2 regions of the Halomonas sp. LS-001 genome follow, and region 1 is predicted to be linked to the other one. Evidence: predicted binding sites of a transcription regulator. Region 1 holds the regulator's gene; the other holds the start of a gene.
What was found. Region 1 encodes PhoB, which activates phosphate uptake and scavenging genes when phosphate is short. Its sites were predicted from a motif close to TGTCATANNNNTGTCANA; they were not measured.
Positions count from the first base shown of each region.

Region 1 (4,494 bases):
CGCTTACTAGCGCCTTTTTGATGGAGTCAGCATGGATCGTTCGCTTCTGCGGCCCAGCGGGTTTGCCCGTGTGCCGGATTTTCTTCACCTTACTCGCCTGGATAGGCCCATTGGCACCTGGTTGTTGATGTGGCCGACGTTGTGGGCGCTGTGGCTGGCAACGGAAGGTGTGCCTGAGCGTTCGCTGTTATTGATTTTTGTGGCTGGCGTTTACGCCATGCGCGCCGCGGGCTGTGTGGTAAATGATTACGCTGACCGCCATTTCGATGGTCATGTGAAACGCACGAAAAACCGTCCGCTGGCGAATGGGCGAATCAGTGAGCGTGAAGCCCAATGGCTGTTTGTCGGCCTGGTTGCAGTGGCCTTTGTGCTGGTGCTGTTCACCAACCTGTTCACTATTCTGCTGTCGTTGGGCGGTGTGGTGCTGGCGTTTATCTATCCGTTCATGAAGCGCTATACGCATTTCCCCCAGGTGGTATTGGGGGCGGCATTTTCCTGGGCAATTCCCATGGCCTGTGGCGCCGTGCTGGGTTATGTGCCGCTGGAAGGCTGGCTGCTGTTTGGCGCTAATCTGCTGTGGACAGTGGCCTATGACACCGAATATGCCATGGTAGATCGCGACGATGATCTGAAAATCGGCATTAAATCCACGGCGGTCCTGTTCGGGCAGGCGGATCGTCTGATGATTGGCCTGCTTCAGATAGCCACACTCGGGCTTCTGGCGGCGGTAGGCTGGCGCTTAGCGTTGGGAGGTTTCTTCTGGCTGGGACTCGTCGCCATGGCCGCCACCTTTGTCCATCAGCAGGTGTTGATTCGTGGCCGTGAGCGCGACGCCTGCTTTCAGGCGTTTCTCAATAATCACTGGTCAGGGCTGTTGATATTTGCCGGTATTGCTTTGAGTCTGTGGCCATCAGCCGCTTAAAACAGGCCGTGATGTGGGCTTTGTCACGTAAATGTCATCAAGTCATGGTGTGATCGTCATGGAAATGTCTTGTTCAACACCTTGAGGCTTTGGAATGACCGCCAAGACCGTTTTGATTGTCGATGATGAAGCGCCGATTCGTGAAATGATCGCGGTGGCGCTGGAAATGGCTGACTATCGTGTGCTTGAAGCGGACAACGCCCAGGATGCGCATGCCATGGTGGTGGATCACCAGCCGGACCTGCTGCTGCTTGACTGGATGATGCCCGGCACCAGCGGTATAGAGTTGGCACGGCGGCTGAAACGTGAGGAAACCACGTCGGATCTCCCGATCATCATGCTGACCGCGAAAGGCGAGGAAGATAACAAGATTCAGGGGCTGGAAGCGGGGGCTGACGATTACATCACCAAGCCCTTTTCGCCCCGCGAGCTTGTTGCTCGTCTGAAAGCGGTTTTGCGTCGTACCACACCGCGCGGCGTCGAAGATCCGATTGAAATTGACGGTCTGCTTCTGGATCCGGTGGGGCATCGGGTCAGTGCCTATGGCAAGGCGGTTGACATGGGGCCTACCGAGTACCGTCTGCTACAGTTTTTCATGACCCACCAGGAACGGGCTTATACCCGTAGCCAGCTGCTGGATCAGGTCTGGGGAGGTAATGTGTACGTTGAGGAGCGCACCGTTGATGTGCATATCCGCCGTTTACGCAAGGCGCTGATCGATCATCATCATTTGATCCAGACAGTGCGTGGAACGGGCTATCGCTTCTCCGCTCGGGGGTAATTGTGCGTCTGTGGAGCGGTGAAGTATGGCGTTTACTCTGGCTATGTGCGCTGGGCACCGTTCTGGGTGCCATTGCGGGCAGTGCTGGCTTGGGTCTGGCATTTGGTCTGGCTTGCTGTCTTGGTTACCATCTCACTCAGTTACGTGCTCTGTACCGCTGGCTGACTCGCCACCCTCACGATGAGCCGCCAGCAGCCCCTGGCTTATGGGGCGAGCTGTTTGATCGCCTTTACCGTTACCAGAAAAGCCAGCGCATTACCCAGAACCGTTTGCGCGCCACCCTTGGGCGAATTCAGGAATCCTCGGAAGCCATGCGTGATAGCGTGGTGATGCTTGACCGTCACGGCGATCTTGAGTGGTGGAACAGCGCCGCCGGCCAGATGCTGGGTCTGAAGACGGCCCAGGATCGTGGCCAGCATATTACCAACCTCCTGCGCGACCCGCGTTTTATCAGCTACTTCAATGCCAAGCAATATGGTGAACCCTTGACGCTGACGTCTCCCATTGATGAGCGACGCATTCTGCAGTATCAGATCACCCTTTATGGTGATGATGAACGGTTGGTCATGGCACGTGATATTACCCGGCTTCACCGCCTGGAGCAGATGCGCCGTGATTTTGTCGCCAATGTGTCCCACGAGTTACGTACACCTCTCACCGTGCTGGCGGGCTATCTGGAAACCTATGCGGATCTGGCCGACCAGCTGCCGCCTCGCCTCGCCCGTAGTATCGGTCAGATGGAGGCGCAGACCACCCGCATGCAGAATCTGGTCAATGACCTCTTGTTGCTCTCACGTCTGGAAATTGACCAGGGTGGCGATGACCATTGCCCGATTGATCTGGCGCTGCTATTGAGAAAGGTCAGAGATGATGCCCTTGCGCTCTCCAAAGGCCAGCACGATATCTCTGTCACGATCGCAAGCGATGCGCAGTTGATTGGCAGCGAACAGGAGCTGCGCAGCGCCGTTTCCAATCTGGTGTTTAATGCCGTGCGTTACACGCCAGCGGGCAGCGATATTGCCCTGAGCTGGACGCTCGGTGAACAGGGGGCCTGCATTGCGGTGGAAGATAACGGGGATGGCATTGATCCGGTACATATCCCGCGCCTGACAGAGCGTTTCTACCGGGTCGATAAAGGGCGGAGTACCGCGACGGGCGGCACAGGGCTGGGGCTTGCGATCGTCAAACACGTACTGCTGCGTCACGATGGCAAGCTAACCATTGATTCGCGCCCGGGGGAAGGTGCGCGGTTTTCCTGCCACTTTCCCACGGCAAGGCTGGTGGTGCCGGTCACTGAAGAAGTGACCAGCGAGACGTAAACCAGACGTTCAGCGATCAGCCGAGGCTTGTCGCGGTTGGCGATAATGCGCATCCCACATCAGTACTGCCCCCGCCACGGCGCCTGGCAGCAGGAACAGGTTAGCCAGCGGTATCAGCGTTAATACCATCACCAGCCCCCCATAACTTAGGCTATGCCACCAACGCCCTGAAAGACGCGAACGCATGTCGGCAAAGCTGACCTTGTTATTATCCATCGGATAATCCAGGTAGGTGATGGCCATCATCCAGGCAGAAAATACTCCCCATAGAATCGGTGCCAGAAGATTTAATACAGGTATCCAGCTGATCACAAACAGCACTGCCACCCGTGGCAGAAGGTATCCCAGCTTGATCATTTCACGCTTGAGGGTATCCACTGCGGTGCGGGTCAGGCCGCGGTCATCGATGGGTTCCTTTCCGGTGGCCTTGACTTCCACTTTGGCGGCCAGAAAACCGTAAAAAGGGGCCGCAATCAGGTGAGTGACCAGCGTAAAGGAAAAAAATATCACCGCGATCAGGCTGATCAAAAACACTGGCCAGATCAGCCAGGACAGCCACTCCAGCCAGCTTGGAACCTGGCTCATCCAATAGGCCATCCAGCCGTCAAAGCGCTGCCATACAAGGCTGATCAAGCCAGCGTAGACAATGAAGTTGACCAGAATCGGAAAGAAAATATAACGCCGCAGGCCGGGCTGATAAACCCAGCGCGTGCCTTGGGTGATAGCCGTCAAGGCATTGATCATGAAAGGTTCCTCATGAAGATTTGCTCACAAAAAAACGGGCCGCAGGAATAATGCGACCCGTTATTGTACGGCTTTTGTTCAGCAAGTGCTGAGGTCAACGATGCTCAGCAAAGCATCAGGGCTTTTTATTCAGCACTGTCTGTTCAAGGGAACTTGGATCCGCATGGCGAATATCCAGCCCTTTGACCAGATACACCACATGTTCCGCCAGGTTATCGGCATGATCACCCACCCGCTCCAACGCACGCAACACCCACATCACGCTGAGGACCGAGGAGATCGAGCGGGCATCTTCGGCCATAAAGGTGATCAGGGAACGCATGGCGCTGCTGTACTCACCATCGACCAGTTCGTCTTCACGGACGACTTCAATGGCCAGCTCAAGATCAAAACGGGCAAACGACGTCAGCGCATCGCGTAACATCTTACGCACATGTTCACTGATATGACGTACTTCCACCATGCCACGTATGACGTTATTACTTTCGCTTAACGTGATGGCATTACGCGCAATTTTACTGGCTTCATCGCCGATTCTTTCAAGATCCGACGAGGCGCGAATCACCGCCAGCACCAGGCGCAGGTCGGATGCCGCAGGCTGGCGCCGGGCCAGTACGCGGGTGCACTCATCGTCGATCTGCATCTGCATATCGTTAACCTGGCGGTCGTTATCGCGGACCTTGGCGGCCAGCTTGCTATCGCCATCCAGCAATGCGGCCACGGCATCG
Region 1 is NZ_CM129816.1:3,727,327-3,731,820, reverse strand. Features, by position in the region: gene ubiA (4-hydroxybenzoate octaprenyltransferase) at 32-922, shown strand; gene phoB (phosphate regulon transcriptional regulator PhoB) at 1,017-1,703, shown strand; gene phoR (phosphate regulon sensor histidine kinase PhoR) at 1,706-3,022, shown strand; gene cysZ (sulfate transporter CysZ) at 3,032-3,766, opposite strand; gene phoU (phosphate signaling complex protein PhoU) at 3,882-4,494, opposite strand, start outside.

Region 2 (4,494 bases), 1.2 Mb from region 1:
GACCGGACTGTCCACGGGGTTCCGCGATCTGGATGATATGACCTCAGGGTTTCAGCCTTCGGATCTGGTGATCATTGCAGGCAGGCCCTCGATGGGCAAGACCACGTTCGCGATGAACCTGGTGGAACATGCGGTCATTGCCAGTGACAAGCCCGTCATGGTGTTTTCCATGGAGATGCCTGCGGACTCCCTGATGCTTAGGATGCTGTCATCGCTTGGGCGGATTGACCAGACGCGAGTCAGAACCGGTCAGCTGGAAGATGAAGATTGGCCGCGCCTGACGTCTGCGGTGAACCTGCTAAAGGACAAGCAGCTGTTTATCGATGATACATCGGCACTGTCACCTAATGAGATGCGCTCGCGTATCCGTCGTGTGGTGCGAGAGCATGGCAATATGGCGATGATCATGATCGATTATCTACAGCTGATGCAGATCCCCGGTTTTTCTGAAAATCGTACCGGAGAAATCTCGGAAATTTCACGTTCCCTGAAAGGTCTGGCAAAAGAATTCAATTGCCCGGTGATTGCGCTTTCCCAGCTTAACCGCTCGCTGGAACAGCGTCCTAACAAACGGCCGGTGATGTCGGATTTGCGTGAATCAGGGGCGATCGAGCAGGATGCCGACGTCATCGCGTTTGTTTATCGTGATGAAGTGTATAACCCGGACAACCCGGATAATCAGGGCCTGGCAGAGCTGATTATTGGTAAGCAGCGTAACGGCCCGATAGGGGCCGTGCATATGGCATTTATTGGCAAATACACGCGCTTTGAAGATCTGGCACCGGATAGCTATGGCGAGGCATTTGGCGACTGATTTGAGCTTTTCAGAGTCGTTCGTATAATACTTTCTTTACACTTTTTATCTATTTGGCTGATAGAACAGGAGAAGATGCAATGGCAGGTGGTTTCCGTCGCGGCAATCGACAGCGTGCGCCTAAACTTCAGGCGCGGGGCGAACTGCAGTCACTTGAGCGGGAAGGCCCCTTCAAGGAATGGCTGGGGATGCCGGATCTCTATCGCTACTTTCTGGTCGTCGATGGTGAAAAATACAGCTATCAGACCGAAGATAGTGAGGTGCCGGTAGCCGTGGGTGATCAGGTGGTATTCCGCTATAAAGAAACCAAGGCGGGGAACTGGATCGACCGTAACTCATTGGGTAAAGCAATTGATCCTTCTGAATATCAGTAAGCGGTAAAATGCTTGGTATGTTTCATTTCGCCAGCACGCACAATAATAAGAATGGCTGCTTACGCCTTTTGTTCTTAACGATTCATCTGTAATTACCTGCTGATTTTAATTACCCATCAACCGTCGAACCCTACTTTCCGTGAGGAACGCTTGTAGGGTATAAATGTCATATACCTGACATTAACGGGCAACGGCAATGTCATAGCAAGCAGGCATTGTGAAATTTAGATGCCAGCAGGCGCTACCAATTGTGGCTTAGTGACAGTTATCCGTTGGCGGGTGATTAACGGAAATACTAAAAAAATAATGCGGACAAAAGAGGTGTTTATGGAACTCAAGGAATTAAAAAAGTTTGTCGCCAGTCACGATAACTTCGAAATTCGGGTTATCACCCATTCCGGCAGCCGTTTCTATCAGGTGGAACTGGAAGACGTTGAAGGTGAGCGACATATGCTGACGCAGCGCGCTAAACCAATGCTTTTTCGTGCGCTGGACGACGTTTATATGGAACTTAAGCGTTCAGGTGTTCATCGGGCTTACCTGGTTCAGCATGTGCCCCAGGATGAAGTGATTGGCCGTGACGCACACTATGATTCGCCGCTCACTTCGCGAATGCCGCTCGTCTTTTAAGCGAATATATTATATTAGCCGAGGATAAGCGGGTGCTTGGTTAATGAGTGCTTGAACAGTACCTACATGGTTGTCTGCTAATATTAAGTTCAACCACTTGCAGTTATCGACTTCTGTATTAACTCAACGCAAACATCAGGTCTTTTTGCGTTTGTCCCACCATCTTCCTAGCCTGATGCGATAGCGCGCAAACAGGCGATATCCGGCATCCATGATACGGTTAATGCCGGGCAGGCAGGAAAATCTTACCAGCCGCTGATAGCCTAAAACGGCATAGAGTGCGCGGCTGGCATCCATTCCGATATACCAGTGACCGGCATTGTCCAGTACATGCAACTTACCCATCATGGTGCCAAACAGTGCGCCATGTTCTCCGTCAAGAAACGCCTCCTCCTGAATATCTACCAACCCGATGCGCCGGTGATGGCGATGCCTGGCCAGCCAATCCACTTCAACGCGGCAGAAGGGGCAGTGGCCGTCGTAAAAAAGCGTGACAGGCGCTTTGGCATTTAATGCGTCTAAACGGCTCATAGAAACCTCGTTTGATAAGTCTCAGTCAGAGATCAGTCAGCTAGTCTTTATTCAGCTGGTCTTCAGTTAACTAATCTTCAGTTAACCAGGCTCAGAAGAATACCCTGCCGTGTGCACGGCTTGGCCATAGCCGGGTGTTGTCGGCAACTGACTGAGGAAGTGCTCGGCCTGCTGGTACATGGCTTCGCGTTTTTCGTCTTTCATACGGTCAAGGGAGCCATAGATCAGTTTCATGCGAGGGTTTTGCGCCAAGGCTGGACGGTGGGTTTCCAGAAAATGCCAGTAAAGACTGTTAAGCGGGCAGGCTTTCGGGCCCGTGACCTGTTTTGGTGAATAACGGCAATGCTGGCAGTGGTCCGACATTTTATCGATGTACTTGCCCGAGGCGCAGTAGGGTTTGGAGCCCATTAGCCCGCCATCGGCATGTAACACCATGCCGAGTGTATTGGGTAATTCGACCCACTCGCAGGCATCGGCATACACCGCCAGGTACCAGTCACATAATGCTTCGGGTTTGATGCCGCACAGCAGCGCGAAATTACCCGTCACCATCAAGCGCTGAATATGGTGCGCGTAGCTGTTCTCGATAGTCATTTCTATCGCTCGCTGAAGGCAGCGCATATCTGTATTGCCGTCCCAGAAAAATGCCGGTAAATCGCGTTGGAAACCAAGCGCATTCTGCGTTTTGTACTCAGGCATCTGTGTCCAGTACAGGCCACGTACATATTCACGCCAACCGAGGATCTGGCGGATAAACCCTTCCACGGCGTTGATGGGCGCTTTACCCGCAAGGTATTGCTGTTCAGCAGCATCACAGACTTCACGAGGAGAGAGCAGCCCAATGTTCAGCGCCACGGATAGCCGTGAGTGAAAAAGAAACGGTTCCTGGTCGCTGATGGCATCCTGATAACGACCAAAGTCGGCCAGACAGTGGGCAATGAAGTGGTCTAACTCATCCAGCGCCTGTTGCCGGGTGACCGGCCAGTTAAAGTTGTCGGTACTGCCGATATGCTCACTGAAGTGGTGGTTGGCGGCATCCAGAGCCTGTTGCGTTATCTCATCAATCGAGTGCCTGACGACTTGTGGCGGGGAAAATGAGGCCGGTAAAGGCTCACGGTTATCGTGATCAAAATTCCACTGGCCACCCAAGGGTGTTTTACCATCCATCAGCAGTCCAGAACGTTTGCGCTGCTCGCGGTAAAAGTATTCAAGACGTAGCTGTTTACGTCCTTGTGCCCATCGGGCGAAATCATCGGGAGTGGTAAAAAAACGATCATCCTCAACCAGCTGCCAGGGAATTGTCGCGTTAGCGCGAGATTGAATGGCGTCCCACAAGCGCCATTCGCCCGGGCGAACCACCAGAATATGATCGCACCCATAAGCCTGCGCCAGACGTTCAGCTTCGTCGATCAATGAATGCGTGTTATCAGGATCATCGAGCGCGCTGTAATGCACCTGCCAGCCCTGTTCACGTAGCGTCTGGGAAAAATGTCTCATGGCCGCCAGAATAAGCCCGATTTTGTGGATATGGTGGGGCACATAGCGAGCTTCCTCAGCGACTTCACATAGCGCGACGACGGCGTTATCAGGCAGTTCGCGAAGCGTGGGAAGGGTAAGCGATAGCTGATCACCCAGCACCAGTATCAACGGCTTGGACATGAGTTTACCTACTATTATACAAATGATGTTGATAGTATAACTTTATGCCGCCTTTTGGCTAACAATGATACCATTTAACGTAAATATGCTTTTAGCCGCAGGAGACTGACATGACAGCAGAGGTAGAAATGGATCAACCCGGCGAAGGTCGTCTGGCACATGCGCCGGACGATCACCCGCCAGTAGCTCCGGCAAAAGTTGGCGTCGTGCTGGCCAACCTGGGAACGCCGGATAACACGGATTACTGGTCCATGCGACGCTACCTGAATGAGTTCCTGTCTGATAAGCGGGTGGTCGACTATGCGGGCTGGAAGTGGCAGCCGTTGTTGCAGCTGATCATTCTGACCAAGCGCCCCTTTTCATCGGGCAAGGCCTATAAAGGCATCTGGAATACCGAAAAAGATGAAAGTCCGCTGCTGACAACCACGCGCGCCCAGACCGAGAAAATGACCGAACGGTTGAAAGCGCTGTATGGTGATAATGTCG
Region 2 is NZ_CM129816.1:2,503,655-2,508,148, reverse strand. Features, by position in the region: gene dnaB (replicative DNA helicase) at 1-814, shown strand, start outside; gene ACU6TU_RS11410 (hypothetical protein) at 895-1,188, shown strand; gene ACU6TU_RS11405 (DUF6482 family protein) at 1,516-1,818, shown strand; gene ACU6TU_RS11400 (thiol-disulfide oxidoreductase DCC family protein) at 1,954-2,349, opposite strand; gene ACU6TU_RS11395 (cryptochrome/photolyase family protein) at 2,431-4,008, opposite strand; gene hemH (ferrochelatase) at 4,119-4,494, shown strand, end outside.
Region 2: ACU6TU_RS11405 (DUF6482 family protein) is a predicted target of PhoB. The motif match lies at 1,353-1,370, and genes of this name have one in related genera.